DNA from 4 places in the Paenibacillus sp. P2(2022) genome. Region 3 is predicted to be linked to each of the others. Evidence: riboswitches for the same ligand, from Rfam matches in the RefSeq annotation. Region 3 holds a riboswitch; each other region holds the start of a gene.
The links. A riboswitch is a leader RNA that binds a small molecule or an ion and turns the genes downstream of it on or off. The one in region 3 is predicted to bind thiamine pyrophosphate.
Positions count from the first base shown of each region.

Region 1: another riboswitch for thiamine pyrophosphate. It lies ahead of MMB75_RS05820 (thiamine phosphate synthase); the one in region 3 lies ahead of MMB75_RS23635 (ABC transporter substrate-binding protein).
Region 2: another riboswitch for thiamine pyrophosphate. It lies ahead of thiC (phosphomethylpyrimidine synthase ThiC); the one in region 3 lies ahead of MMB75_RS23635 (ABC transporter substrate-binding protein).
Region 4: another riboswitch for thiamine pyrophosphate. It lies ahead of tenA (thiaminase II); the one in region 3 lies ahead of MMB75_RS23635 (ABC transporter substrate-binding protein).

Region 1 is NZ_JAKWFI010000001.1:1,273,190-1,281,110, forward strand. Features, by position in the region: gene MMB75_RS05795 (hypothetical protein) at 11-565, shown strand; gene MMB75_RS05800 (hypothetical protein) at 552-1,541, shown strand; gene MMB75_RS05805 (cupin domain-containing protein) at 1,997-2,536, shown strand; gene MMB75_RS05810 (hypothetical protein) at 2,859-3,050, opposite strand; gene MMB75_RS05815 (ABC-F family ATP-binding cassette domain-containing protein) at 3,223-4,776, shown strand; TPP riboswitch at 4,862-4,970, shown strand; gene MMB75_RS05820 (thiamine phosphate synthase) at 5,287-5,880, shown strand; gene thiO (glycine oxidase ThiO) at 5,938-7,086, shown strand; gene thiS (sulfur carrier protein ThiS) at 7,083-7,286, shown strand; gene MMB75_RS05835 (thiazole synthase) at 7,289-7,921, shown strand, end outside.
Region 2 is NZ_JAKWFI010000009.1:41,026-48,946, forward strand. Features, by position in the region: gene MMB75_RS21850 (hypothetical protein) at 438-590, shown strand; gene thiC (phosphomethylpyrimidine synthase ThiC) at 798-2,642, opposite strand; TPP riboswitch at 2,830-2,941, opposite strand; gene MMB75_RS21860 (IclR family transcriptional regulator) at 3,059-3,802, opposite strand; gene MMB75_RS21865 (alpha/beta hydrolase) at 4,101-5,138, shown strand; gene MMB75_RS21870 (Fe-Mn family superoxide dismutase) at 5,391-6,770, shown strand; gene MMB75_RS21875 (lipoate--protein ligase family protein) at 6,782-7,627, opposite strand; gene folE (GTP cyclohydrolase I FolE) at 7,825-7,921, opposite strand, start outside.
Region 3 is NZ_JAKWFI010000012.1:53,467-61,387, reverse strand. Features, by position in the region: gene MMB75_RS23655 (hypothetical protein) at 1-216, shown strand, start outside; gene MMB75_RS23650 (EAL domain-containing protein) at 367-1,428, opposite strand; gene MMB75_RS23645 (bifunctional 2',3'-cyclic-nucleotide 2'-phosphodiesterase/3'-nucleotidase) at 1,702-3,804, opposite strand; gene MMB75_RS23640 (pyridoxamine 5'-phosphate oxidase family protein) at 4,023-4,457, opposite strand; TPP riboswitch at 4,726-4,835, shown strand; gene MMB75_RS23635 (ABC transporter substrate-binding protein) at 5,030-6,073, shown strand; gene MMB75_RS23630 (hypothetical protein) at 6,082-6,267, opposite strand; gene MMB75_RS23625 (MTH1187 family thiamine-binding protein) at 6,493-6,786, shown strand; gene MMB75_RS23620 (ABC transporter permease) at 6,783-7,559, shown strand; gene MMB75_RS23615 (ABC transporter ATP-binding protein) at 7,605-7,921, shown strand, end outside.
Region 4 is NZ_JAKWFI010000005.1:269,454-277,374, forward strand. Features, by position in the region: gene MMB75_RS18245 (winged helix-turn-helix transcriptional regulator) at 1-116, shown strand, start outside; gene thiE (thiamine phosphate synthase) at 531-1,220, opposite strand; gene thiD (bifunctional hydroxymethylpyrimidine kinase/phosphomethylpyrimidine kinase) at 1,217-2,047, opposite strand; gene thiM (hydroxyethylthiazole kinase) at 2,044-2,889, opposite strand; gene tenA (thiaminase II) at 2,915-3,604, opposite strand; TPP riboswitch at 3,737-3,839, opposite strand; gene MMB75_RS18270 (NAD-dependent malic enzyme) at 3,909-5,630, opposite strand; gene MMB75_RS18275 (glycosyltransferase) at 6,028-7,149, shown strand; gene MMB75_RS18280 (polysaccharide biosynthesis protein) at 7,154-7,921, shown strand, end outside.

The DNA of each region.
Region 1 (7,921 bases), on a different contig from region 3:
GAGGACTGAAGTGGTTCAAACAATATCTAAGCTGTTGGGAGCACTGCTAGCTGTATTACTTTTGTACATCGTACCCGCAGCTCAAGCTGCTGAACGGCAGGATGATATATCCGGGTTAAATACATATCATTCGACTGTACATTTTGTTGATATGGTAAGAACCAAAGGTTACATTACACCGACGATGTATAACGATTTTATACGTGATCTGGAGCTGACAGGCAATACGTACGAAGTTGATTTGGAGCATATGCACAAAAAATATGTACCGAATTATGCAGATGCGGCGAAGCCAGACAGTTTTCTGGGTAATTATGAAGTTGTATACGATAGTTACTATAACCCGCAAATCTTACCTGTACTGTTTCCTGATCATTCGCAGCCCAAGTCGGAACAGATACGTCGGTATACCTTGATGGCCGGTGATTATTTTACAGTACGATTATATAATACGAATCGGACTCCTGCGGATTTATACAAATCATGGCTTCTGGGTGGAATAGATAACGATAAGCCGGCAGTTTCAGCTTCTTACGGGGGCATGGTTTTGAATGAAGATTACTGATTTTGCAGTTATATTTATCCTACTCTTTTTGCCCTTTGGTGTGGTTAGTGATTTACGAGTGCAGAATCAGCGTGAAGTACAGCAGCTAGAAATGAAATATACGTCTGCTCTCCGTACCGCAGTTCAGGATGCAGGTGTTGTGCTCTCACAGAATGAACGTCAGGAACGCGAGGCCGGATACGGATCAGATAAGTTTTTTCGTGTAGATAAAGAAGAAGCGCTGGCCACGTTCTTGCACACTTTCTTCCTTAATATGGACATTGATGGGGATACAGCAGCACAACGTGCGTTATTGAATTACATACCAGCTATTGTGATACTGGATTATGATGGTTATTATACGTTCGCTTCATCATCCTATAAAGATGCGTATGGACAAGCGGTTATAGGCCCCAAGTGGAGCGAAAAAAAGCCTTATGCCTATGTTGATTCCGCAGGCAATAGTGTGGGATTCACCCTGGATAATTATCTACATGCCTATGATGCGCAGAATCACAGATGGGTGGAGGGGTTTCAAAAAGAGCTTGAGGGTCAGACCCCCATTTCGTTACTGAACAATTCATTAACCTTTGAGCAAATACGCCGTTCCACCATTGTTCGCACCATTCAGGAAGATATGGCTCGACTGATTAATGTCCATAACGAAAAAGCAGCACGGAATGGCATTTCCTATACGTTCACCCTACCACTCATTTCACAAGAGGAGTGGTATAACACAATAGATGATGTGGGTATGATCGCGTTTATCCAAGGTATTCCAGTTGGAGACAGGTATTACAATAACTATGGGTTTGGTGGTGGAAGAGTCGTCCGAAAGCAATCTATTATTGGTGGCATAGAACCGGGTACTGGAATGAAATATTTTTATAGAGATTCATATCCAACCCCTTTTCAAGCGACTGAGCGTTTTACGGATGAAAAATCTGCGGCAGCTGCTGGTTATTTTGAGTACCAATATCATAACAGCTTAAAATAATCACCCTCCGGGGTGGGTTTCGTATTATTAGGTCAACCAAAAGGTTGGCCTGTTTTAATAGGAGTTTAATCTGACGTTAGTCGGGAAGAACTTTGTTTTGAAATGGGCAGAGAAATAGACGAATCTCCAAGCCAAGCCGATAGCACCATAGAAGCAGTGCCAGCCTAGTCTTTTGCCTTTATGGTCACTGCTTTTTTAAAGAGTGAGTCAAATAAATGGAATTTAATACTCGACTTACCGGGGGAGTTCCAAAGAAGATGATACAAATTGGAATTATATGGTATTAAATGTAACTTTAAGTAATAACGTCTTTTGAAGTGAAGGACGAAAACGCTTGTGAATATTTTTGTCTTGGCATCAATTAGGCTTTTGCCTATTGTTGAAGGTTTTTTAGTCCTTTATATAGGCAGCCGCATATGATAAGTAAACACTAAATCAAATAAAGGAGAATGAGTATGTACCAGAAATCATGCCATCACTTTCCATGGCATATTCCTATGTATAACAGCTGTAATTACAATTATAGGAGTTATGATCCTCAATACTACAATTGGTATAATAACGACAGTAATCTCTATGAAAAGACAATATTAAGAGATTATGGACAAAGTCCATTTGTAGTGAATATTGACCAGGCTGCAAAACAAAACAAAAATTATCGTACCGCTATATGGACAGGAAAACATTTACAAGTGACTCTGATGAGTATTAATGTTGGCGATGATATCGGTTTAGAAGCTCATCCAACAACTGATCAATTCATACGTATTGAAGAAGGTCAGGGACTTGTTCAAATGGGGGATAGGAAAGACCAATTAGATTTTCAAGTGATGGCCTATGATGGCTATGCAATTATGATACCTGCTGGAAAATGGCACAATGTAATTAATACAGGAAATATGCCCCTTAAGATATACGTTATCTATGCACCGCCTGAGCATCCATTTGGAACAGTTCATGAATCAAAAGAAATTGCCATGTCTGCTGAAAGATAAATAAATCCAATTATATTTTATTTCTTCCCGGTCCGGAACCCAGGCCGGGATAATTACATTTTCTCCATTTTATTATTCCTTCGATACTCATGAGGACTGTCTACATAGAGTTCTGTTTTTTAATTGTTATTAGAACTTATCAATTATTAAGGTATTCATTATTTGGAATTGTAAGCTTATGTATACTAACTTCAACGCTGTTCCAACATTTTAGAACTAAGCTTGAAGCTTAAATTGCCAAAAGAAGCAAAGAAACTCCTTATGTACCTACCGAAGAGGAGATTAAGCGCTACTTCGATATGATTTAGCAAGCGAAAAACCTTCAAGACATATTGATTGTGAATACGTTGCTATTTACCGACTTTTGGGAAGCGAGTTGACCAATATCAAGTTGGCCGATGTCGATTTCTACTACTTTCAAATCCGTTTTAATAAGGGCAAGGAGGGCAAAAAAATAAGCCATGTCCTTAGCGTATATTTTCATTAAAATGTTGGTGGAACCCTTGACTAACATCAGCTGGCTTTCTTTTTTTAGGCCTATCCATCTGAAAACCTTAAAATTCGCTGTTTTCAATGTTCCGATAAGGGTGCCGAATGTGCTACAATAAGGCTTTGAAAGAAACGAAAGATTGATGAAATAAGAACACTCGGCAGTGCCGATGACAATAAGGAGCCAAAAACAGCTTATGAGTTTATTGACTGTAGAAAATGTATCCCACAACTTTGGGGACCGTGCATTATTTAAAAATGTTTCCTTTCGATTACTTGCGGGGGAACGTGTAGGATTGGTAGGAGCTAATGGTGTTGGTAAATCGACACTCATGAACATTCTGACTGGAAAATTGCTTAAAGATGAAGGCAAAGTGGAATGGACTCCACGTGTACGTTATGGCTATCTGGATCAGCACACCAAGCTGACGCCGGGCAAAACAGTACGTGATGTATTAAAAGACGCTTTTCTTCCTTTGTTGGAACTAGAAAAGGAAATGATGCAAATTACAGACAAAATGGGAGAGGCTTCTCCCGAAGAGTTGGAAGTTTTGCTGGAACAGATGGGAGAAATTCAAGAGCAATTGGATATGGGGGATTTTTACCTCATTGATGTGAAGGTTGAAGAAATGGCGAATGGATTAGGTCTCTCTGCCATCGGACTGGATCGGGATGTAGCAGCACTTAGTGGTGGGCAACGGACAAAGGTGCTTCTTGCTAAGTTGCTGTTGGAAAAGCCAAATGTATTGCTGCTGGATGAGCCTACCAACTATTTGGATGTGGAGCATATTGAATGGCTTACGCGATATTTGAAGGATTATCCCTATGCTTTTATCCTCATCTCACATGATACTGAATTTATGAACCAAGTCGTTAATGTAATCTACCATCTTGAATTTGCTAAGATGACCCGCTATTCAGCTAACTATGAAAAGTTTCTTGAAATGGCGGATCTGAACAAAGCACAGCATATTGATGCATATGAGAAGCAGCAGGAATATATTAAGAAACAGGAAGATTTTATTCAGCGCAATAAAGCGCGCGCATCTACATCAGGCCGTGCAAAAAGCCGTGAAAAGCAGCTTGATCGGATCGAACGTATTGATAAGCCTGAAGAAGCTGTAAAGCCAACCTTTCAGTTCAAAGAAGCCCGTGCGAGCGGGAAAACGGTTTTTGAGGGTATTGATTTTGAAATTGGCTACACTCATGCCCTTTTGCCTAAAATGTCCATGACGATCGAACGTGGCGAAAAGATCGCAATTGTTGGCTGCAATGGTGTTGGTAAGTCTACGTTGCTCAAAACCATTCTCGGGAAAATACCTCCAATCAGCGGAAAAACCTATCAAGGGGATTTCTTGCAGCCTGCTTATTTTGAACAGGAAGTAAAGGCGGAGAAAATTACACCGATTGACGATGTATGGAATGAATTTCCGCATTTGAATCAGCATGAAGTACGAGCGCATTTGGCGCGCTGTGGTTTGAAGAATGAGCATATCACCCGGCCTTTGTCTGCGCTTAGTGGTGGAGAACAGGCTAAAGTCCGCCTTTGTAAACTGTTAATGCGTGAGAGCAACTGGGTACTGTTTGATGAGCCTACCAACCACTTGGATGTCAAAGCAAAGGATGAACTCAAACGCGCTTTGAAGGAATACAAAGGGACCGTATTGCTTGTATCCCACGAACCGGACTTTTACGAGGATTGGGTAACCAAAACGTGGAATGTAGAAGAGTGGTCTAGTAAAGTTAACTAAAATCCAGTTCTGACAGATTTAACACAAGGTGGGGTTTGCAGAATTAGGAAAATATGCTAAGCTATCTTTAGCTGATACAATAAAATAGTTACACTAGGGGAGCCGCCCATGCGGCTGAGACGAAATAAATGGATTTCGGACCCTTTGTACCTGATCTGGGTTATGCCAGCGTAGGGAAGTGAGTACTGTACAAACAAGGTAGTAGCTCTTTACTTTTGTTTGCACAGGGAACGATATACGTTTACGGATATAATAGTCCGTTCGATTTTGAACGTTTGTCAAGCCACTTCCTCTGGGAAGTGGCTTTTTGCGTTTCGTTCATCTTCATTTGTTCGAGCTTCCGTAGACGGATTTACAAATGATCTCCTTTCATTATTGCTGTTACATGTGGCTGGCTCCGTATGATATTACCCAATAGGGAGCTGCAACAATATAGTTCAGCTTATACGATTATTTTATATTTTTTAGTCCAAGTGAGGTGAAAATGAGATCGAATTACACGTAATTACGATGGAAAGTGTCTCCTGTGTGGATGTACCCAAAGTGGCTGCCGCTATTTGTCCTTATATTCATTATGTACACGCACGTTCGAAACAGAAGGGTGCCTCTGCTTTGCTTTCTTTGACTCGTAGCATGATCGAGCAGGAAGTTCCTTTGCAGCAAATTGTAGTAAATGACCGTATGGACGTAGCTTTACTTACCTTGGCAAGAGCTGTCCAGCTACCTGCTAATGGGTTATCTGTGATGGATGCGAAAAGTCTGCTTCCAGTGGGTACACGCTGTGGAGTGTCTGTACATTCCTTGGAGGAGGTGCAGACCGCTGAGCAGGGGGGAGCAGACTATGTACTATTTGGTCATGTATATGAGACCTATTGTAAGGCCGGTCTTGTACCGCGGGGTGTAGCACAGCTTGAACGCATTTGCAGATTGTCGGCCATTCCGGTGATAGCGTTGGGAGGCATACAACCTCATCATGTTCCAGAGCTCTATCATGCCGGAGCAAGCGGAATTGCGGTGATGTCTGGTATATGGGAAGCAGAGTCACCCGTTGCAGCAGCGATGGAATATAGGCGAATGGTAGATCTTGTAGTTCACGACCTGTAGCAAGAAAACGAGACGAAGGGAAAGCAGAATGCTCACCGGAGAGGAGACACGGAACATATGTCAAAGACACATACAGAGAAAAAAGCAATAGGACACGCAGAATGCTTGGTCATAGGCGGGGGTGTGATCGGCAGTGCCATTGCTTATCATGTGGCTAAGGAGGGACGAAGTACAATTATGCTGGAACGATGTATCCCCGGTGAGGGAGCATCAGGAGCAGCGGCGGGAATGCTGGCAGCGGAAAGTGAAGAGTTCTCAGACCTTGAGCTGGCACGATTTGCTCGCGCAAGTCGAGATGCATTCCCTGACCTTGTCTGTGATTTGGAGCGTTTATCGGGTATTTCAGTGAATTTTCGTACCGAAGGTTTTGTGACCCCTTTTCGTTCAGAAACAGAGGGCCAAAGGCGCTGGAATGCTGCGAATATCCGAGAGGATGATAGCCCTATTTGGTGGGATGCCAGGGAATTGGCTCGACGGATTCCGGGCTTGGCAGATCAAGTAATTGGGGCTATATACCGATCAAAGGAGACACAAGTGGCCCCTGTTCAGCTTTGCCGTGCTTATGCAGGGGCAGCTGCGGTGCTGGGAGCAACAATATGGTCTGGAACTCATGCCGAGGAACTGATCATACAGGACGGCCGAGTTTGCGGTGTGCGAACGGATAGTGGATTTTTTTCCTGCGATCAGGTCGTGATTGCCGCAGGCTTGGACAGCTTGAAATTGCTAGTACAAATTGGATTTGATTATCCTCTTTATCCAGTCAAGGGTGAAGTGGTAGCAGTCTCCTTGAAGGACCATCCGTTGGATTATACCATTTATGCCGACGATGTTTACCTCGTGCCTAAACAGAATAACGAGCTTTGGATTGGGGCTACGAGTCTTCCACATCAATATGACAAAGAGGTGACCGTAGGAGGCTTAAAAGGACTGTTAGCACGTGCATCTGCCTGGTTGCCGCGTGTACAAGAAGCTTCTTTTATACGTGCTTGGGCGGGCTTACGTCCACAGGCAGCTGCGGAGCGTCCTTTCATTGGCCCTGTTCCTGGAGTAGAGGGCGTCTATGCTGCAGTCGGGCATTATCGTAACGGTGTCTTGCTTAGTGATGCGACTGGGCGAGCGATGGCAGCTATGCTTAAAGGGGCTGATGCGGCTGGACTTGGAATAAGCAAATTTTCTTCTGAACTCCTCAAGGAGGAAAGCTTATGAAGCTGATCATTAACGGACAGAACATGACCATTTCTAATCGAATCACTCATGTGGATCAATTGCTGCATGAACTTGATTTAAAGGTGAAAACCGTAGTGGTAGAGCTGAATCGGCATATATTGACCCGTGAAGATCATCATGAGACGGTACTTAAGGATGGAGATTGCCTAGAAATCGTACATTTTGTAGGAGGCGGTTGATCATGTTAACCATTGGAAAAGCATCTTTTACCTCAAGGCTGTTGCTGGGAACAGGGAAATTTTCGGATCTGAATATCCAATCCCAGGCTGTAGAGGCTGCTGAGACGGAAATATTAACGTTCGCTGTGCGCAGACTGAATTTGGAGGAACGGGATAAGCAACATTTTCTTGATACGCTAGATTTGAGCCGGTATACACTTCTTCCCAACACAGCAGGAGCAACAACAGCAGAAGAGGCAATCCGTATTGCCAAGTTGGCAAAAGCCTCTGGCTTGTGCGACATGATTAAGGTGGAAGTCATTGGGGATAGCAAAACGCTGTTGCCTGACCCTTTTGAAACGTTGAAGGCTAGTGAAAAACTGCTAGAGGAAGGCTTTGTCGTACTGCCCTACATATCGGATGATGTGATACTAGCAAAGAGGCTGCAAGAGCTTGGAGTACATGCCATTATGCCTGGTGCCTCACCGATTGGTACAGGACATGGTTTGCTCAATCCGTTTTCATTAGAGTTAATTATTGAGCAAGCAGAAGTTCCGGTTATCGTCGATGCAGGTATTCGCTCACCTGGTGACGCAGCAATGGCGATGCAGTTGGGAGCAGATGGTGTTCTGCTAAATACAGCTGTGGCGGGAGCG
Region 2 (7,921 bases), on a different contig from region 3:
CAAAATACGCTGACAACCAGTTCATGGTATCCACTACCCAACATAAAGTCAATACAACTTTGACACTTTAATTCGCCACCAGACTGCCTTAGTCCAACCTTAGAATTCCGCAAAATTCCGCTAATACAAGGTTATTCGACAAAAAAACACAATCCCGACTACTAAACTGAGAAAACGGGCCTCTAGCCCTTGTTTAGGCCCTAGGCACATTTTCCCCTAAAATGACCATCCTCCTAATACACATTTTGGACACATACGACCATCTTCCTGTTTTATGTCAAAAGCGTTTTACTTTGGATAAATGCGGGTATAATGATTGAAACATTACCAAGCAACCTACACGGCATTACGACATCAAGTACATATACATAGTCCTATACAGACGTCCTAAGCAACTCAATCTGAATTTGACAAAATGGAATTGGAGGAATGACCACATGAATACAATGAACTTAACTGTCCACACCCTGATGCCTTTTCACCACCAATACCAACGTGCCAACGCGGTGAGTATGCAGAAGAAAGAAGACAGCTCGGAGAAGAAGCTCAGCTTTCAGGACATTTTGAATGAAAAAATGGGTAAAAAATAAAGCTCCGTTAATCCGGTAGCATGATCCCGCTTTACATAAGCTGAAAAGCCGTAGTTTTCTACATCGACTGTAGAGAACCACGGCTTTTTGTTACTCACGCGTTTCTAAACCTTGCTCATACGTTTATGGAAATAAACCTCTGACGAGCTTAACTGTACTTTTCGTTGAGGCTTCCCAGTTGATTGACTTTTGTATCGCTACCGATTTTTACTGCCCAGCTTCCCGATACTGCTCTGCCTTCTCTCGCATCCCGGCGGCAACGGCTTCCTCAGTATTCAGTCCCTTATCGGCCGCATAGGCACGAATGTCCTGCGTGATACGCATACTGCAAAACTTGGGACCGCACATCGAGCAAAAGTGGGCTTCCTTGGCCCCCTCTGCTGGTAGCGTTTCATCATGGTAGGACAATGCCCGCTCAGGGTCAAGCGAGAGATTGAACTGATCGCGCCAGCGGAATTCAAAACGCGCCTTGGACAAAGCATCGTCCCGCTGCTGTGCCCGCGGATGACCCTTCGCCAGATCGGCAGCATGTGCGGCAATTTTGTAGGTAATAACTCCTTCGCGGACATCATCCTTGTTCGGCAGACCCAAGTGCTCCTTCGGCGTAACGTAGCACAGCATCGATGTCCCGAACCAACCGATCATCGCCGCCCCGATAGCTGAGGTAATATGATCATATCCTGGTGCGATATCCGTCGTCAGCGGCCCTAAAGTATAAAAGGGGGCTTCCTTACAAATCTCCATTTGTAAATCCACATTCTCCTTGATTTTGTGCATAGGGACATGTCCTGGCCCTTCAATCATGACCTGGACATCATGCTTCCATGCAATTTGCGTGAGCTCGCCCAACGTCTCTAGCTCTGCAAATTGTGCTTCATCATTCGCATCATAGATACTCCCTGGACGCAGACCATCCCCGAGAGAAAAGGCCACATCATAGACTTTCATAATTTCACAGATTTCTTCAAAATGCGTATACAAAAAGTTCTCCTGATGGTGTGCAAGGCACCAAGCTGCCATAATCGACCCGCCCCGGGATACAATTCCCGTCATTCTATTCGCCGTCATCGGTATATATCGCAGCAATACACCCGCATGGATCGTAAAATAGTCCACTCCCTGCTCCGCCTGCTCAATCAGCGTGTCTCGATACAGCTCCCACGTCAGCTTCTCAGCTTCGCCGTTCACCTTTTCCAGTGCCTGATATAGCGGCACCGTTCCAATCGGTACGGGAGAATTCCTGATGATCCATTCGCGCGTTGTATGAATATTCCGGCCTGTAGACAGGTCCATGACGGTGTCTGAGCCCCAGCGCACAGCCCAGGTCATCTTCTCCACTTCTTCCTCGATGGAGGACGTAACTGCGGAATTCCCAATGTTTGCATTGATCTTTACGTGAAATTGGCGCCCAATGACCATGGGTTCGCTTTCCGGGTGATTGATATTTGAAGGTAAAATAGCTCGTCCAGCCGCCAGCTCCTGTCGTACAAACTCGGGCTCTACACCTTCGCGGATCGCCGCGAATTCCATTTCAGGCGTAATGATCCCTTGCCGCGCATAGTGCATTTGCGTCACAGTACGCCCTTGCGAGGCCCGTAGCGGACGGTTGGTCACGCCGGGAAATTCCACTGTCTCACGTTTGGAACCAGGCTTCATCCCGTTATCCTCCGGCTTGACGGCGCGGCCCTCATAAGCCTCCACATCTCCCCGTTCCAGTGCCCAAGCTCGCCGTAATGGTGGCAATCCCTGACGGATGTCGACCTGGTAGGCTTCGTCCGTCATCGGACCGCTGGTATCATACACACGCAGTGGGTCATGATGCTCGGTGCCCTGCGGGGTATGTGTGGGTTGTAGCGCGATTTCACGCTCAGGCACAGCAATATCCGGCCGAGAACCTTGAATATACACCTTACGGCTCCCCGGAAAGGGCTTTAGCCCACTGGCTTGCTCCGCTTTGGCCTTCTCTCCCTCTACTTCTATTATTCCCGCCAATCCTGCATCTGCTGATTTCATTCCTGTTTCTTTCGTTCCTTTTGTTTCTGTCGGTTTCATGGTCCATTCCTCCCGTATCGTTGAAATGACACACCGATCCGGAACCATTCCCAGGGTGGCGCTGATCTATGCAAAAAAGCCGGTTCCCTAGGGAACCGGCTAATCAAACGAGACAGCTATCCAAACCGATCGCACGTGGAATAATCATATTCCAATGCGCGGCCGTAGACAGCAGCTGCGTATACATTTCAATGGCCGATTACTTCCCTACGCTGGTATGATCCAGATCAGGTGCAAAGGGTCCGGAATCTTGCCTGATTCCATCTCAGCCCGCATTACAGGCTCCCCCAGTAACTGTGATACTTTCTATTCACATGAATTGGCGGCTATAACAGACATCCCGCCATCTCTATCAGACTACTTTAAATTTATAGCTTTGGCAACCCTTGTATGATTTCCTTTTGTATTGATTACTGTCACGGAAGCATAAGCCCCATTTCCTTGGCTGCTTCGATCAAAATCGGTGCAAACTCATGCAGCGTCTCGGGCGCAAGTCGACTGACCGGGCCGGATACAGATAAAGCCGCCGTGACCTGTCCCTTTCGGTTCACAATAGGCGCGGCCACAGCCGCAGCTCCTGGCTCACGTTCTTCATAGCTGGTCGCATAGCCCTTCTCACGAATGTCCTGCAGCTGGGCTTTATAAACCTCCGGGTCTACCGAAGGTGGCCATTCTTCACTGCTTAGCAATACCTCCAGCTCCTGCGGTGGCATAAAGGCCGCCAGCACCTTGCTGGAGGCTCCCACAGCCAGCGGCATACGCGCACCCACAGGCGCAACCCTACGGATCGCCTGATTGCTCTGCACGGCTTGTATGCGAATACGCATGCTTCCATCCCGCAGGTACAAGCTGACCGTTTCCCCTAAGCGATCACGCAGTCCTTCCATTGCAGGCTGTAACAACACCGCCGGCTCATCGCTTTGGGACAGATGCGTGGACAGCTCCCATATGCGAAAACCAAGCCTATATTTTTCCGTTTCGGCATTCCGAACGACAAATCCCCGATCCTCCAGCGTAGTCAAAAGACGATGAACAGTGCTTTTATGTAGACCAATTTGGGAGGCAATCTCCGTTAGACCAAGATCAGATTCTGCGGTAAAACACAGCAGTATATCAAGTGCACGCTCTACAGCGCGGACGGTTAATTTACGGTCTTCCATCGTGAACCGCTCCTCTTGTATCCATATTCGTTTCACACTATGAAACATGGTTACATAAATTATATAGAATAGTCGCGGCTACTGTAAACAGATGTTTTTGTGACAACCATATTACAGAACAAGAACAAACATCGACAATTCTTTGCATCATTTTTACTTTTCCGGTTCAGGCGTTGACTTTGGATAATAGCCATCATACGATAATAGGTATCTATACGGACATACCCTACTATTTTCAAGTGGAATTATACCTAAATTTTATGATTCGAAGATCAATTTTATATAAGGAGGCTCTTACATGATTTCGACATCCCAGCGCAACGCTCAGCTACAGACCGCTGTTCAGGAGCCGTCCACCCCACTCTTTAATCCCCGTATGCTGCGGTTCAAGCACGTTGTGATTGCTCTGCTGCTGTCGGTCGTATTTTTTCTGTTGTTTTGCTTTATTGCCTTGCATGCTTACATCGCCTGGGTGCTTACGAATCCCACCGTCGCACCCTTGTACTCTAATCCGATGCAGGCCAAAGGCATGCCTTATGAAGATGTCAGCTTCCCAGCCAAGGATGGTAGCCGCATCGTACAAGGCTGGTATATCCCGGCGGATCAATCGCGGAAAACCATTATTTTCAGTCATGGTTACGGGGCTAATCGCGAAGAAAGCTGGATTCCTATGTATGATCTGGCGCATTATGCCCACAGTCTGAACTTTAATGTGGTCATGTTTGATTATGGATTCGCGTCACAAAACAGCAAGGCCGTCGCAACCGGAGGTAAGGCGGAATCCCAGCAGCTTCTTGGAGCGATTCAGCTTGCGAAGCAACGCGGCTCGTCGGAAATTATCGTATGGGGCTTTTCTATGGGAGCAGGAACCGCTCTTCAGGCGGGCTTGCAAACCAAGGATGTGGACGCAATGATTTTGGACAGTACCTTCCTGCTGGAGCCAGATACACTGTACCATAACATTCACAATCAAATTAATCTGCCGAGACATCCGTCTTTGGAAATTTTGGAGTTGCTGTTTCCAGTCTTAAACGGCACCAGCTTGCATCAGATTCCATATCAAGAGGTTAAAAAGGAGAACTATCCGTTTCCAATCATGTTTGTGCATGGTACACAGGATGAAAAGGCTCCTTACCCCATTGCGGAAAAGCTTGCTGCCAATCAAACCAACCCGCTTTCCAGTGTATGGATTGTCAAAAACGGGATACATGAGCTTATTTTCAGAGAGCATCCTCGTGAATATTTGCGACGGGTATCGACATTTCTAAGCAGTGTGCAGGAGCTGGAGGACAAGAAAACCACTGCTGCTGCCCATAAACAAACGACTACGAAGTAAGAAATTATTTTCAAAACAAGTAATCATCGCCTTAAAGAAGCCTGCCTATGGACACTTAACCCGTGCCGTAGACGGGCTTCTTTTTTTATTTTCCATGAGTAATTATTGTTCTGCGCAACAGGTATAACCTGATGAAGGAAGTTCATAGACATATTCACGGTGAGACGGCGAATATACTGGGTACATATGCATCCAGGACAGATCTGCTAGATCTGCCGGATAGCCATAGCGGGGTACGGGAGGTAAAAACGAATGCTGAGTACTTATGGGTCTTTCCTGCCCTTACGTGTGCTGGAGGAAATTCGTCATTGGAAGCAGCAGGAAAGTTGGCACGTGGAAGTGATTAAATCTGCTACTGAAGGGCTAGAGCCTGCTTATGTGCGGCTGCTGGATGATTGGCGAACCGTATTTGAACAAACGGAACGCACCGCCATCGAGCTGCTCGAAGAGCAACGGAGCGCGCTTGATCCGGCAGAACAGGCATGGCAGCATCAATGGAAAAAAGAGTCGTCTGTTCCTCAAGCACATACACACCAGCTGGATGAATCATCAGCACATTCAAGGGGATCAGACGCATCAGCAACTGGAGAGAAATCGTTGTCTGTTTCAGGCTTGAATTCACAGCCTGCCTCACAGGAATTAAATCGTCGACTGGACGATTTGCTGCAAACCGCGAACCGTCAATCACAAGAATATGTACGGCAGCTAGGTTTGCTGACTGAACACAGTCATGCATTGCGTCAACAGCCAAAATCCGCCGGAGTTGTAATACACGCAGCACATGAAAGTCAATATTTCCTGATCTCAACCACTCCCTTTCAAGAGCCCGGCTCCATCGCGCGAGCCGCTGGGTTGTATCATGTAGCGGCAGAGGGTGAGGATTACCCGGAGCAAGCGTTTCGAGAGCGGCATGCCGGCATGAGAGGAGAGGGTTCTGGGGCTACTAAAGGCGTCCAGTCCGGCCAGGCTCAACCTTCGCCAGCAGAAAAGTCCTTAATCGGTCGCCCGGTCCCTATTGGCGGACATCGGCTCCCTCCGCTTCCTTACCCTTATAATGCGCTTGAACCGTACATTGATGAAAAAACGATGCGTATTCACCATGACAAGCATCATTTGAGCTATGTGAATGATCTGAATAAAGCGGAAAAGAAACTGGAAGAAGCCCGAAAAACAGGTGATTTTGACCTCGTAAAGCATTGGGAACGTGAACTGGCATTTAACGGTGCAGGTCATTATCTGCATACTCTTTTTTGGACGATCATGAGCCCTCAAGGCGGTGGAAACCCAAGCGGACCGCTGGCTGAACAGATTAAAAAGGATTTTGGCAGCTACGATGCCTTCAAAAAGCAATTTAGTTCAGCAGCCGAAAAGGTCGAAGGCGGCGGCTGGGCCATTCTGGTGTGGAGTCCGCGCGCCGGGCGGCTTGAAATTTTGCAGGCCGAAAAGCACCAGAACCTGACTCAATGGGAGTCTATTCCGCTGCTGGCGATCGATGTGTGGGAACATGCATATTACTTAAAGCATCAGGCTGAACGCAATAAATACATCGAAGATTGGTGGCATGTCGTCAACTGGCCTGAGGTGGAAGCGCGCTACGCTCAAGCCTCCAAGCTGAGATGGCAACCATTCTAAGCTAAAATAAACTACACCTGCAAATCGTATCGCTCTCTGAGCGCTGCCATCTGTTCTGCCAATCCTTCCAGTTGCACCAGCGAGCCATCGGCAGGCAAAATGGCCGCCCGACTCTCAACTACACGGCGTAGCGATGCTGTGTACGCCTCGACAGACGGCACTCCGGCCAGCTCTGCCAGGCTGCCCATCGTTGCCGGATTAACCCGGGGATAATCCGGCTGCTGCACGCCTGCCGGTGTATCCCCGGCTGCCTCCCGATAAAACTGCTGCACCGCCTGTGCGCGCTCTGCTCCGTGGCCCTCAATCATCACAAAGGCCGTGATGATATACGCCTTGGCCTGACGCCGCTGCGCAATGCCGCAAAACTTGCGTCCTCGGACGCTCACATCGTAATCCCCGGGACAGAAGGACCCGATGATTTCTCCAGTCTGCGCCTCGGCAGACCACGGGGCCAGCGCATCGGCAATCAGCCCTGCCATGAGCCGAAAATCCTCATGCAGGCTGATGGCCCGCTGCGGATTCGGCAAGATCAAGGACAGGTTCAGTACCCCCCTGTCCAGCATGACAGCTGCTCCACCTGAAGGACGCACGCATACCGACGTTCCTGAACTGCGCACTCGCTCCATCGCCTGTGGAGCGTTGGGAAGCCTGCGGTCCCGGTGACCAATCACAAGCGCTGCCGGATGCCGCCATACATGCAAAATGGGCGCAGCTCCTTTCCCTACTTGCCGACAAGCCAGCTCCTCCCAAGCCAGCGGAAACAATACGTCTTCCTGAGTAGTCATCAGTGGCGCTTCCAACCATTGCAACTCAGGCAATGCTGTTGTTGTTTCTGTTGAGCTATGTAAATGATCCATACGTTATCCCCTATCTTAAAAATAACTGTTATCCATAGGCTAATCGTAATTTTCAAGGCAGCATGCTGCTATTTTTTTATTTCATCTTCTTCACAGTAGCTATCCCATTGTCACTATTACCGATGTTAACAAAAAAAGGCGGCTACGCCTATGCGTAAACCACCTTTTTTTATCACTAACCATTGCATTCTGTTCAATTATTCCTTGATCAGGGACAAGAACTCTGCGCGTTGTGCTGCATTATCACGGAACGTACCGCGTACGGCAGATGTTACCGTTTTGCTGCCAGGCTTT
Region 3 (7,921 bases):
ACCGTACGAATCTACGCTAATCCACGTGGAGGTGCATTCGCCGGGTCTGTACGCGTAGATGGTCATGTATACGGTATCCCCTTGCTACAAGATAATACCAAGGTATGCCGACTGACTGACATCCGCGTCCCGCCTGGCCAGTCGAGCTATTCTCTTAGCTTCATGGTTGCAGGTAGCGCGACTACTCCGCTGGGTCTATACGTGATCACACTATAATCGTAATAACATTAGATGGACATATGGGTCGCCTCAATAGTGCAAAGAATATAATTAAAATGTAATTGTTCTAAAAAAATTAAATAACCCGGTGACCATAGATCATCGGGTTATTTGTGTCGATTTCTTTATAGAATACGCTATTTCAGATTACACTACTCTACTAAGTATAAAATTGGATGGTGGAGTAGGCTCCGGCTTACCAAACAAATAACCCTGGGCTAGCGACACACCTGCATCACGACAAAATTCAAAATCCTCCATTTGCTCTACACCTTCAGCCAACACCTGACCACCAAAACGAAAAGCGGATTCTACTATCCCAGTAATTTGGCGTTTTTGATCACTGTTACTGTGACAGCCATCAATTATACTGCGGTCAATTTTAACATAATCGGGCTGGAGGCAATTCATAAGCTCTGTCGTAGAATAGCCTGCCCCTACATCGTCCAGTGCCACCGAAACTCCCCGTGTACGATATTGTTCAAAGATTTGATGCAAAAAATTCAGGTCGTCTATTTCTTCCGTCTCTACGACCTCAAACACAAAATCCTCCGTATTCATGGATAACCGATCAATTGTCTCAAAGGTGTGATTCAAGCAATAAGCCGGATTATAAATAGTTGAAGGGAGAAAGTTAATAAATCGTTTAATTCCCGTCGGAAGGCATGTCGCACTTTTTTCAATGGCGGAAATACGAGCCGAGCGATCCAAATGAGCATGCAAGCCAGCTTCACGAGCAACTTCAAACAATCGGAAAGGCTGAAAAGACTTATCGGGCTGTGATGGACGCAGCAAAAACTCAAAGCCGATGATATTCAGCTTGTAGTCAACAATAGGCTGCATATGGCTGGTAAAGTTTTGATTCTTAATAATACTCACCAGATCCGGATGTTGCAGTCGAGCTTGCAATTGACTAAATAAAAGCCAGTCCTCAAATCCCTCAACATGTTGCAAACCAGTCACCACAACTTGCATTCGGTCCAAGCACTCCTGCGGCAGACGAGCCAGTCCGTTAACTAGCTGTTCCAACTGTGAACGGCTGTCGTAGCGAAACACGATGTTATCCTCACACCAATATTCTGGTTTCATTTGTTCCGATAGCATACCCAAGCCCTCTAATGCTGGAGTAAGCGACACCCTAGAATGCCTAATTTTCAGCAATCCTTGATCCTTAATAGGTAATATGATGCTGCAATTGCTGCAAGTCATAATGGTCCTCCTCGGAACAATTTCCCGGTTTTTTCACCATTATATCACAAACAATTAGAACAAAAGTACTATATAATTACGTGTTTTGACAAAAAATAAGCTTATTCCGAACAACAACTTAGGACTTAAGTACATATTCGACAAAAACAAAGCCTTTTTACACTCATAATAAACACGGTACTGTTGTATTGGGCATCAAAAAAAGCAGCAAATCTCTTATTTAAAGAGACTTACTGCTTCATTCTGTTATGGAGTGGAGACTAAAATCCCAAGTTACTTGGACGCCTTTGGCTTCGTTGTTTTAGCCGGTTTTGCAGCCGCAGGTTTAGTCGTTTTGACAGCTGGCTTCGCGGTTGCTTTCGCAGGTGCCGCAGCTTCCTTCACAGAGGTCGTTGCTGCACTAGGCTTAGCGCCAGCTTTCAAGCTGTATTTGGCAAACCCGTCTGCCGCGCTGCTCAAGTATGAAATTTGTTGATTTCCGGCCAGCACGTCTTTGGCATCAGGAGAGGACTCAAAAGTAACCTTGGCCTGACCAAAAGGAGCAATAGACCAGTTGCCGTCCGCTGACGGATTAATCGTTCCGTTCGTACGGATATAATCAACAACGACTTGGCGACTTTCATCTGGTGCTGCCATCACAATACGTTTGCCATCTGGGTTGGCCAGTTTGGAGGAGGAAGCACGATAGTTATTGGTCGCAACAATAAATTTCTGTGCAGGATCAATAGCCTTCCCGTTGTATTGCAGATCCTTGATACGATGGGCTGAAGAATCAATAATAGTTCCCTTGGCATCATATCGTGCAGGCTGAGTTACATCAATCTGGTAATTCACACCGTCAATCACATCAAAATTGTAGGTTGGGAAATCTTTGTTAATCAGCGATTGTTCCTCAGTTTTGCTAGGATCAATGCGGTTGAACTGACCCGCAGACCACTCCAGCCACTCCTGAATTTCAGCACCAGTAACTTCTACAGCATGAACCGTGTTCGGGTACACATACAGATCGGACACGTTTTTAATCGCTATTGTACCTTCAGGAATGTTGGTATAATACTCGGCACCGTTGCGACCACCGGCTTTGAATGGAGCGCCTGCCGATAATACGGGAAGATTTTCGTATTCGGTTCCTTTAAGATGGTTTTGAACATACCATTTCTGTGCATTTGTCACAATTTGAATGGACGGGTCATCCTGTACTAATGCAAAATAGCTGGTAATCGGTGCAGTCGTTGTTCCGACAGGTTGACGAACATAATCCAGCGTTCCTTGATGCTCTCCTTTGATCGCATCAATCAGTTTAAATTCAGGAGTAAACTGCACAGACTGATTGGTAGTACTCACAACTGAACGCACTTTAGACTGAGAGTCGATTACGTTCCATTCATTCTTTTTCTTTTCCAGGGTCAGGTCAATAACGCCTAAATCTTTGCCCCATGAAGAAGCTTCTACAGCTGGTACGCCATTAATAGTACCTTTATCCAGATCTACCCCGCTCATATCTTTAAAATCAGGGCCTGGGAAAGATTTGTGAGCATGCCCAAACAGAATCGCGTTAATCCCGTCTACCTGGCTCAAATATTTAACGGCATTCTCCATCATTGGCGTTTGCGGCACATCCTCATAGCCTGTATGTGCAAGCACGACAATAATGTCAGCCCCTTCTGTTTTCATTTGTGGAATAAACTTTTTGGCTGTTTCCACAATATCCTTTGTAACGACCTTATCCTTCAAATTAGCTTCATCCCACTGCATAATTTGAGGTGTTACTAGACCGATGACACCCACTCTGAGTGTATGCTCTTCGCCCTTCTCATCCGTTACTGTTTTATCAAGAATCTGATAAGGGGTAAAATAATTTTTAGTAGCTTGCCCCCCTTTATCAACATAAACGTTCGCATTTACGTAAGGAAAATCAGCACCCTTGAGCGATTTATCCAGGAAGTCGAGACCATAGTTGAATTCGTGGTTGCCGACAGTAGCCGCATCATAGCCCATCAAGTTCATCATCTTGTAGACCGGATGGACACCGCCTTCTTTCTCAAAGGTTTTGTTGCGGGCCATATAATCGTCTAATGGATTGCCCTGTAGCAAATCACCGTTATCGAACAACATGCTGTTTCTCGCTTCACTACGAGCCTGTTGGATTAGTCCGGCTGTGTTAATCAAGCCATATTCGTTGGTTTCTTTGTCCGAATAATAATCATAATTCATCAGCGCCCCATGAATATCTGTTGTTTCCATGATCCGCAGATTCACCGTAGCTTCATCGTGGGATTTGTTAGCTGCCCAGGATGGAGCGGCTGAAAACACCAGCAGGCTACAAGTTACAACTGCCGCTGTAAACCCTTTAAACCAATTTTTACGAAATAACAAAATATACCCCTCCTCATTAAGGTGTATGCCTCATATACATACTTTTGCACATATATGTAAGCTTTGAACCCACCATTCCTATTTTAATCCAACGCCAGACAAAAGAGTAGTCATTTGCTTAGAATATTTATGAAAAAATAATTATTTTGCGTATAAAAAAAGCCAGTAAATCTCCTGAAAAAGTTGGAAATTTACTGGCTTGTCCGTTTATATTGTTTCTATTTCGTCCACACCTGGCGCTCCGTTTGTTGACCCACGTACTCAATACGAGTCGGATTGACGTCTAAGATGACATAATCGGGATCATCTGGTCCGGAAAACCATTTTTTCAGAGAATCATTCCACACTTGTTTGCGTAACCCCTCATCAGCTGTAATCTGGACGGTAGCCTCCACTTCCAAGACTTCCTTCGTGCCACCCACTTCATAGCCCAGCAGCAGATAAGCATTCGGATTGTCCTTTAGCTCATCCACTTTATGTGTTTTGCGATCCGTCGCCAGATGAATGTTCATTCCATCGTTAAAAAGGGCCATATAGCGTACTTTCGGTTTTCCGCCCTCTACCGTACCTAACGAGCAAAATTTGTTGTTATCCAAAGCCTTCACAATGGCTTGTTCCAGCTGACTGCGATCCAGTGTCTCCGTTTTACCCACAGTACAACAACTCCTTTTTACGAATTAGAATTCTATAGGGCTATGCCACTTGGCACCAGCTCTCCTAAACATACAGTGTAGCTGTTCTAAAAATAACATGACCAAACAGATCTGAATGATTCATGTTCATTTTCAGATCAAAGCTCACAGTAAAAGTGTACCCTGTCGTTCGGCAAATGAACCGTGAGCGCTTCCTCAAAGCTGGACAGCCCCGCTTTCAAGGCATATAATCGTCGTAGTAAACCCGAATAAACGAACCCATTAAACCATACAATGCCAGGGGTGCTGGAATCGGCCGGCTGAGAGTGTGTCCCAAGACACTGACCCTTACAACCTGATCTGGGTAATGCCAGCGTAGGAATGCTTAAGCAAGATGTGCCTTTTATTAAAACAGGACATCCCTTACTTTGGTATATACAAGCGCAAGCGTCCCGGATCTCGGGACGCTTTTTTTGTTGAAGATAAAGTTGTTGGAAAGATTGCTTCCGGCAGATGTGATTTTTGTGAAAATGGGGAATATAAACTGTCTGATTGGACGGATAACGGGTAATTAAAAAGGAGAGAACACAACGATGAAGCGCATGAAAATGTTAAGCCTGGGTCTGATCAGTCTGTGGCTCATGGCTATGACTCTGACCGCTTGCGGCGGCAATCCCCCTACATCTCAAAAGGAGGTTCCTGCTGCCGACACTTCAACGTCTACCTCGGCAAAGGGGCTCAAAGATGTTAAAGTGGTGCTCGACTGGACACCCAATACGAATCACACGGGACTCTATGTCGCCAAGGACAAAGGATTTTACGAAAAAGCAGGCTTAAATGTCCAAATTGTTCAACCTGGTTCAGGGGGAGCCGACCAAATGGTTGCTTCGAATGCTGCACCTTTTGGTATCAGCTATCAAGAAGGCGTCACTCAGGCTCGCATCCAAGGCGTACCGCTCGTATCCATCGCTGCGGTGATTCAGCATAACACCTCTGGCTTCGCAGCTCCGGTAGACCGCGGAATTAAAAGCCCGAAAGATTTCGAGGGTAAAAGCTACGGCGGCTGGGGTTCTCCTGTAGAAGAAGCGGTCATGAAATCCATCATGGATTCAGACCAAGGTGATGTGAGCAAAGTGAAAATCGTCAATATGGGCAATGCAGACTATTTTACAGCCGTGAAGCGGGATATTGACTTTGCCTGGATTTTCTACGCATGGACCGGGATTGAGGCCGAGCTTCGAGGCGAGCCCTTGGATATGCTGTATGTAAAAGATTATTCCAAAAGTCTCGATTACTATACACCTGTAATTGTGAGCAATGAACAGACGATAAAAAACGATCCTGACCTAGTCAAAGCGTTCATGGACGCTACTGCACAAGGCTATGAATACACTATCGCCCATCCAGAAGAAGCGGCGAATATCTTAACTAAAGTTGTGCCAGAGCTGGACAAAAAACTGGTACTTGCTAGCCAAAAATGGCTAAGCCCGCGTTATCAGGACGATGCCACGCAATGGGGCTTACAAAAAGCAGAGGTATGGCAAAACTACTCGGATTGGATGTATGAACGCAAGCTGCTCAGCAAACCTTTGGAAGTCGATAAGGCCTTCACAAACGACTTCTTGCCCAAGCGTTGATCATTTTGTTAAATCGCTAAATAAGACTGGACTAGAGAAGTGAACGAAGCGCCACTACGCGGACGGATGATGCTTCCCATCGCCACCGCCCCCCGGATTTCTCGTATAAAGCCCTCAGCAGGGTAGAAATCCGGGGACAAAAGCGACCGTTTTGCTTGTACAGCACCATTCCGTCCAATTCGTTCTCGTTCCACTTGGTTTATTTCTCTAATCTCATAGTATCTAAGCGCAAAAACAGGTGCGCTTATGTAGAAAATACCGTACAAAATACTGTACAACCTAGCTTTAAAACTAAGTGGCTTTTAAGGCGGTTGGTAGCGGAGCGGTTCATTTGAATCTGAAGAAGCGAAGCGGTCTCCCCACCTTAAACCACCATATCTTTTTTACTAACACTCCAATAAAGGACAGGTGAAATTCACATGGCTAATACACTGCTCAGCATTCAAGTAATCCCTAAAACACCTAATAACGAAGACTCTTACCCCTATGTAGACAAGGCGATTGAGGTCATCCAGCGTTCCGGTGTCAAACATCAGGTGAATCCATTGGATACGACCATGGAGGGCGAGCTCGACGAGTTGCTGAAAGTGGTTAAAGAAATGCACGAGGCTTTGACGGAAGCTGGAAGTCCCAGCGTCATTTCACAGATCAAAATTGCACATAACCCACAGGGCATCAGCATGAGCAAGCTGACCGAGAAGTATCGCCCATGAATCCGAAAGGCAAGAACGCATCCTGGTGGAAAAGCGTATGGCCGCCCCTTGTGGCGGTCCTCTTCTTTTTAGCGGCTTGGCAGGGAGCGGTTTCCTATTTACATATTGAATCCTGGCTGCTGCCAGCTCCATCCCTAATCGTACAAGAGGGTATGGCGCAGTCGGCGTTGTTTGGTGCCCATACATGGGCTACGATTCGCCTGACGCTTGCGGGATTTGCTATAGGGACAGCAACAGGACTGCTGATCGCCATCGTTCTCCATACGATTCCTTTTCTCAAATCTGCTCTGTACCCGCTCCTGATCCTTAGCCAAAACATTCCGATCATTGCCCTCGGTCCGTTGCTCATGGTATGGTTCGGTTTTGGCGTGCTGCCCAAGCTTATGGTCATTACATTAGTATGCTTTTTTCCCGTGGCTGTAGCAGCCATGGACGGGCTGACACGGACAGACCGTATGATGATGAACTACATGCGGATGTCGGGTGCAAGCCGCAGGGCTATTTTTATGAAGCTGGAGCTGCCACACTCCCTGCCACAAGTCTTCTCTGGCGTTAAAATCGCTGCTACCTACAGTGTGATGGGCGCGATTATTGCCGAATGGATTGGGGCCAGTGAAGGAATTGGATATTATATGTTGCTGCAAAAATCTGCCTATCGTACGGATCTCATTTTTGCCGCTATCGGTATTATTGTTACACTCAGCTTACTGATATTTGTCGTTATTCTACTACTGGAGAAATGGTTGGTGCGCTGGAAACCCGATCAAGAATAGCCTCCACATATTGCATTAAAGCATTAATGAAAGGACGTGGCACATATGAGTCTGCATCCGACGGACTTGACATCACCACCTGTGGCTGATGAACAGCAACAAGCCGGAGAACCGCAGGTAATGACACCTGCTCCTCCTGCTTTGGAATTGGACGGGATCAGCCTCGCCTTCCGGGAAAAGCGAAGCTCACTGCCTGTACTACAGGATGTATCCCTTACCGTTAAGCCAGGCGAATTTGTCTCCCTCATTGGTCCGTCAGGCAGTGGCAAAAGTACGCTGTTTCACATCATCGGCGGGCTGCTCAAGCCGCAGCAGGGACGTATTCGTATGCATGGACAGGACGTGACTGGTGAACGCGGTCA
Region 4 (7,921 bases), on a different contig from region 3:
AAGAGTATCCTCAAGTTCCGCCTAAAGTCGAGTACAGTCTCACAGAAAAAGCGGAAACACTATTGCCTGTTTTGGAAGGGTTATGTGAGTGGGGAACCAAAAACCAATATAATTAAATATCGTTTTCTAATTGTTCTCGAATGCTATACGAATATTAGAAAAGACGATTGACATATATTTATAGTTAATCAGGTATTCAACGAGCTCAAGTGCACTGGGGATAGGAACGCTTAAAAATCAGTATCATTTGGGGGATGTGATATTTTGACTATGGCAATTATTTTATTTGTAGCGAATATTCTACTTATTCTTGTTTCAATCGTTGGTATTGTTCTGTTCATGGGGATATTGTACAGGGGGTACATTTTGCTAGGATTACTTATTGCTGAGAAAAAGAACACAAGAAATCAAGCTGTAAAAGATTAATTTTATGACAACACAGAGCCTCATTTCTACTTTATTAGTGGAAATGAGGCTCTTGCGTAAACAATAAAAGTGACATAATGGGGTAAAGGAAGGGACATAGCATTTTATAGCTTTTGGGACATCCCCGGATGTTTGATGCTTAGCACTACCTTTTTCTTTAGTTCCTCTGCAGCAGCTCGAATCTGTTTTGCCTGCGTCACAGCCGAAATCACCGCTACACCATCGGCACCCGCACCTACCACTTCCTCCACACGGTCTATCGTAATGCCACCGATCCCGACGATGGGCAGATCAATTCCCGCTTTGCGCATCTCATGTAAAATGGCTGGACCCTGCACCGCATGAGCATCATCCTTTGAGATGGTGGGATAGATGGGTCCGACGCCGAGATAGTCCGCACCTTGCAGAATGGCTCGACGTGCTTCCTCAATCGTATGGGCGGAGACGCCAAGGATTCGGTTTCCGATCCGCGTACGCACAGAAACAGCCGATTCATCGTCCTGACCGATGTGAACACCGTCGGCGTTGAGCTCAAGAGCCAGCTCCACATCGTCATTGACGATAAAGGGGATACCAGCGTGGTGGCACAGATCTTGTAGCTGACGCGCAAGTTCAAACATAGGAACCCCTGTTAACGCGCTACGGCCCTTTTCCCGGAACTGGATCATGGTTGTGCCGCCAGCAAGAGCCTCCTGCACGACCCGATTTGGTTCCGCGAGGCAGTTCACGCTTCCAACAACCAGATACATCTGTAAATGCCGGCGCATGATCTCAGGTAATATTCGACCGCTCATTGGAGTATCTCCTGACGACGGCGGTAGGCCCAATGATTGGTTGGACCGTGTCCCTGGCCCAGATACAACGTATCTTCAATCGCCGCCTGAATGAAGGCTCTTCCATTCAAAATAGCTTCTGGTACAGACACGTCTTTCCCTAATTCAGCGGTAATCGCTGCTGAGAACGTACATCCTGTTCCGTGTGTGTGGACAGTTCGCACCCGCTTGCCGCCCAGCTCTGTGAAGGTTGTTCCGTCAAAGAGCAGGTCAATGACCTGACCGCTGTTTTCGCTCTCCTCATCGTGGCCGCCCTTGATCACAACGAATTTGGGACCCCGGCTGCTAATATGTCTCGCAGCTTCACGGCGTCCTTCCATCGTACGAATGCTTATCCCGGTTAAGGCCTCCGCTTCCGGGATATTTGGTGTGACGACCAGGGCCAAGGGGAGCAGGTCGTCGTTCAAAGCTTGCACCGCTTCTGGTTGCAGCAGCTTTGCGCCCCCTTTGGCAATCATTACAGGATCGACGACAACCTTTTCCCAGCCGAACTTTCGGATCTGCTCGGCTACCAGGCGGATGATGCCTGCATCAAACAGCATGCCAGTCTTTAGGGCGTCGACTCCAAGATCTGATCCTACAGCTTCGATCTGTTGCGCTGTTGCTTCCTGTGGCAGCGGATATACACCGTGAACTCCCAAAGTATTTTGTACCGTTATGGCCGTAATAGCTGACATGCCGTATACGCCAAGCTCCTGAAAGGTTTTGAGATCGGCTTGAATTCCAGCCCCGCCGCCACTGTCTGAACCGGCAATCGTCAGCGCTCTCGGTACATGCACGTCTCTCATCGCGCACCACCTGTTGTAGTTGTTCCAGCTTCACGGATCGTGACATGCCCCTCTAGCGAACCAGTATGTAGTTTGGCAAGCTCGTCGAGAAAGGCAATCTGGAAGCTGCCCGGCCCCAGCTTTGCGGTATGCGCTGCGGCTCGAGAAGCTGCTGCACCGTAAAATGCCAAACCTGCTGTGCCTGCGAGCAGCAGGTTGGGTTCAATTGCTGCAAAGGCACCCAACACAGAGGTCAGCAGGCAGCCTGTTCCGGTTACCTTCGTAAGCAGCGCGTCTCCGCCACTAATCAATCGTACTTCAACCCCATCCGTGATGACGTCCTCTTTTCCAGTGATGACAACCATGGTATGGAGCGTTTGCGCAGCCCGAACTGCCAGATCGACATTACTGCTGTCAGCACTGTCGCCTGCATCTACCCCTTTAATTTCTCGGGCTTCTCCGATCAGATGAGCGACTTCGGCTGCATTGCCTCGTACTAGTGAGATGTTAACCTCGTTTAGAATTCGTAGTGCTGACTCGGTTCTAAAGCTAGTCGCTCCTGCACCGACCGGATCTAACAGAACTGGAACACCGTGAGCATTCGCCGATTGTCCAGCAAGGATCATGGCATCCACCAGCTCACGGTTTAGCGTACCGATATTTAACACGACGGCGCCCGCTATTTTGGCCATATCTGCTACTTCCTCGGGTGCATAAGCCATCACCGGGGAAGCCCCTAGTGCATATAGGCCGTTGGCTGTAAAGTTGGTGACCACCACATTGGTTATATTATGAACGAGGGGGTTGCTGTTTTGTACCTTTGTCAGGAGCGCCGAATAACTTTGTTCCCATATATTCATCATGTTTATCCTCTCTCATCTATACTGATTATTCCAAGACCGTAGCGCGCATCTGGACGGGCCATTGTTCCTGCTTATAAGCCATATCCCAGAACATATATTCCAGCTGGCAGCTTAGCATAAAATGCTCAATCATCCGCTCTCGCTCGGCAGCCGTGGCGACTTTCGCCCAAGCATCCACACGCTCTCGATATTTGAAGGTTACATCTTCAATTTGGTTGCCATAGAAGCAAATCCACTCATAGAACGGATGAGACTCGTCTGGTCTTACCTCATCCATTAGCCTGCGTCCAATTTCAAGATATGTCCATGGACATGGTAGCAGCACGGCCATGATTTCCCCAAGACTACCCTCATGTGCGACGGTCAGCATATGGCGGATATAATGATGAGCGGACGGAGCGAGTGGATATCCCTGCATCTCTTCATAGGTGACACCTGCGATAGCACAAAAATTTTGATGCGGATGAACCTCGCTGTTGAGAATAAAAGAGATCTGTTCGTTAAATACAGCCATATCCTCCCGGCTCGTGCTTTTGGAGATTGCGATGCCGTAAATCCGCATGTAGGCGTTCAAATATTCAAAGTCTTGTTTTACATAGTGAATCAGCTGTTCCCTTGTTAAATTTCCTTCAGCAATACCTCTCACAAAGGGATGCTCATAAATGGCTTGAAAAATGCCATCCGCCTGCTGACGGAGCTCTTGCGAAAAACTCATTTCCCCACCTCCAACAAAAATGGAGAATAAGAAGTCCCGTAAGATACAATTCTCGGAACAATGCCAAAAAGCCGCCCCGAAAACTGGAGCGGCTTCAACATAGGTTCAATGCGCAAAAACGCCTGAAACCCTATATAGAAGGCTCCACTTTCCTACGCTAGTACGAACTAGATCAGGTTCAAAGGGTCCAAGATTCATTCTTGTCTCAGCCATAATGGCTCCCCTAGTGGACTTTCCTATTCTTTTGACTAATACTGTACATTCGTTCCTATGTTATGTCAAACTGCTTATGCCTAGTGAAGGATTAGTGAGGGTGTTGGATTACACTTTCCACGGCTTTGACCCTCACATATTCCGGTTTCCACATTGCATCCCGAATGGCTTGCTCAATATTTGGAAGGTGTGCCTGAGCTACCTGATCCTGAATTGCGGCCTTTGCTACCGCAACCGCAACCGCAAACGAAACATCACGTAATTTTCGAATATGGGGCAGCAGTGCGCCGCCAAGTTCATTCGAATCTACGGCGTTGGCAACGGCATCAGCTGCTGCGGTAAACATGGAAGGAGTGATTCGTTTGGCCTTGACCACAATTGCGCCTAGACCCAGTCCCGGGAAAACAAAGGCATTGTTCGCCTGACCAATTTCAAATTTCGTACCGTTATAGGTGACGGGCTCAAAGGGACTTCCCGTAGCAATCAATGCTTTGCCATCAGTCCATCGTATCAAATCCTCGGGTACCGCTTCAGCCAGATTGGTAGGATTGGACATGGGCATAATGATCGGGCGTTCCACATGCTTTGCCATTTCCTTGATAATCTCTTCAGAAAAGGCACCCGCTACACCGGAAGTCCCAATTAAGATTGTAGGTTTTACCTGACGGATGACCTCCAGCAACGGTATTTTGCCGTCTTCCGATCGGGACCATGAGCTGATTTCTTCCTTTTTACGCACATATGGTTTCTGATAATCGAGTACATCTTCCATATCGTCCGTTAATAATCCGCGATAATCAAAGGCCCAAAATGACTTGAATGAATCTTCTTCAGGAAGCCCGTCCTCGATCATAGCTCCTCGTATTTGGTCGGCGTTGCCGATTCCTGCTGCCCCCGGACCAAAGACAAGTATTTTTTGTTCACGTAGCGGAGTTTTGGTGACACCTACCGCCGAAACAATCGCAGCTAATGTGACTGCTCCTGTGCCCTGGATGTCATCATTGAAGGTGAGAATGTTTTGACCGTATTTCCCTATAATGTGGCGTGCGTTCACGCTGCCCACATCCTCCCAATGCAAAAGCGCTTTCGGGAATTGTGTTAACGTTTTGCTGATAAAGGTATCAATAAATTGATGATAGGCTTCTCCGCGAACTCGTTTATGACGGTTTCCGATGTATAGCGGATCATTCAGCAGCTTTTCATTATTCGTGCCCACATCCAGTACAATGGGCAGCACCCGCCCGGGATGAATACCTGCCGCAGCTGTATATACAGCAAGTTTGCCAATAGCAATGTTAATTCCCCCGACCCCCCAGTCACCAATTCCCAAAATACTTTCTGAATCCGTGACCACGATCAGGTCAACATCCTCACTACGCAATCCGGAATTATAGAACGCCTGTCCGATACCGTTCGGATGATCTATTGATAAATATACGCCCCCAGGGCGGTTGTACTCATGGCTGTATTCTTGAATGGCGGTTCCTACAGTCGGTGTGTAGACTACGGGCAGCATTTCACTCAAATGGTCGGTTAGCAGCCGATAGTAAAGCACGACATTCCGGTTATGAAGGTCGTTAAGTGAAGCATTTTTACGCAGCATGGTGGGTTGTGCCAGGAATTGCTGATATGCCCGAACGCTCTGTTTTTCCAATGAAAGGACAGTGGGAGGAAGAATTCCTTCCAAGCCCAGTTCTTTGCGTTCTTCTTCTGTAAATGCCACCCCTTTGTTCAAAAGAGGGTTTGCTAGCACGTCCTTTCCTCGTAAGGGAGTAGATAATGACCCATCACGATTGACATGAAATGCTTCCATAAAAATACCTTCTTTCCCTATATTTTAATAATTATTCATGATGGAAAATGACATGTTGTCCATAGTATGGACGTACGAATTGGTTTTATTCGCCTATCAATCTATGACAAAATGACCATATGTGTATCTTTTTATTAATCCCATAGAACTAATTTTGTTTTCGGATTCACCTTGTAATTCGTATAGTAGTAGTCCTGATGAATCAGGTCTAAATGCTCTGTTTTTATCAAATATGAAAAATAGTTTTTCTTCTCTTGAATGCTTATATATCAAGGGATGTGAGCTATTTTGTTAAGAAAATATGAAGTATTTGGACATTAATTTAATCTTACTAAGCAAACATTTTTAATTCTTTTTCAACAAAATAGAACTATTCGGAGGAAAAGGAGAGGTTTGTGTGCAGGGACCTATAGCCATTTTTAGCGATAATAACAGGGCTATTGATTATCCCAATGTGATTTGTTTTTACCAATATATACAGTGCGAGGACACGGAGGAAGCTTCAGTCTACGAGGGCGCAAGTTGCTGCCTGATAGATTATAGGGAGCCGGGGCAAGCCGTGCGGAAAGCTAATCAGATCCGTAGCCAGTTTCCACAAATGCCATTGCTATTGGTGACGGATGTAACCTTTCCGTTCAGTGATCTGCATATGGTGCAAATTATCGGAGTAGGCCGATTGCGTCTGCTATTTTGGCAAGCCAATGATACCGAAGAAATACTTTCTGAAATACAAAGCTTGCTCTATCCCGAGTATTCGACTAAAAGCCAACATGTTGCATTCATCTTGTCTGTGTATAACGAAGAGAAACGTTTTGTTCATGTCAAAACCTTTGCTGAGCGACTGCAAGCCTTTATCCGCAGCCATATTATAGAGGGTTCGATTTATCTCATTGATGATGGTAGCCACGATGGCACGAATGCCTTGATTAAAGCGCTGGAGGCAGCAACGGACTTGTCCGTAAACCGGATTAACCAGAACTTGAGTCCACTGCTTCAAACAAGGGAATTGGGACGCAATACGCGCAAGGCAGGGACGTATCTGGAAGGAATGCGGACCATCGGTGCGGATTACTACGTATTTGTGGACGCGGACGATTCCTTTTTTATTGAGGATATTGCCAGAATGATCAATGTTGTTCAACAGGGCTACTATGATGTTGTGATTGGAACCAAAGATATGACCGCCGAGAATCGTTCTTTATTGCGATCTATCGTTAGCTTTGGCAAACGGGTCGTCTCTCGCCCCTTTTTACCAACCGGTGTAGTAGATTCCCAGACGGGTCTTAAAGTGATGAGCTCGGTTGCCGTGAAGCGGATGTTTCCACATTTGAAGGAACAACTCGGACTAGCGCTGGATCTGGAGATGATGTTCATTGCCAAGCGACTTCAGCTCCGTGTGCTGCAACTACCCGTCAAATGCATTGACCGAGATGGCTCGCACATTCATGTCTGGAAGGATTCCATTCGTTTTTTGCGCTCTATCATTGAGATTTGGCGACTGGATCGGCGGGTGAGATAACCACGTGAACAACCGATTGCGTTCGTTGATGTTCCCCCTCTTTAATGTGCTGCTTAACGGATTCAATTTTTTCTTCCACATTGCAGCGAGCTGGTATCTTACCGGACAAGCCTATGGTCAGGCGAACGCGCTGTTGGCCCTCTTTGCACTGTTGTCCGTATTGGGCTTATCCATCCAGCTGTTAACCGCCAAGCTGGTATCCAAGGCTGACCAGAAGCTTCTGCTACGCAGCTTACCGCTCGGTTCTCTATTACTAAAAGCACCTCTAGTGCTAACTCTGCTTGCCATGATCATTTCACTTTCCTTTCATCCGTTGCTGCGTTCGCTATTGGGCGTTGAGTCCGGCCCGCTGTTCATGCTGTATGCCTTGATCGGATTGCATATTCTGGTGAGTTCGTGCCGTGGAGATTTACAGGGGAGGGAACGCATGCTGGCGCTCAATGTGAACTATTACATTGAGGTATTAGGGAAGCTATGCCTGTTTTTTGTCCTGGCTGCCCTGGGGTTAAGGCTGGAAGCCTTACTATTAGCGAGCTGTGGGGGAATGCTGCTGTCGTTGCTTCACGGCTGGATCGTTTCGGCCCAAGGCTTGTCCCTATTGACATATAGAGGAGAACATATCCCTGCTGGGTTATGGAAGTCACTAGGTCAGGATTTCACCGACAGCCTTATGACGAATTTATTCATTCTGTTTTGTATATCCATCGACATGTTGTATGTACAGCATTATTTTCCTGAGCAGGCCAGCAGCTATGCCATTGCGCTGAAGTAC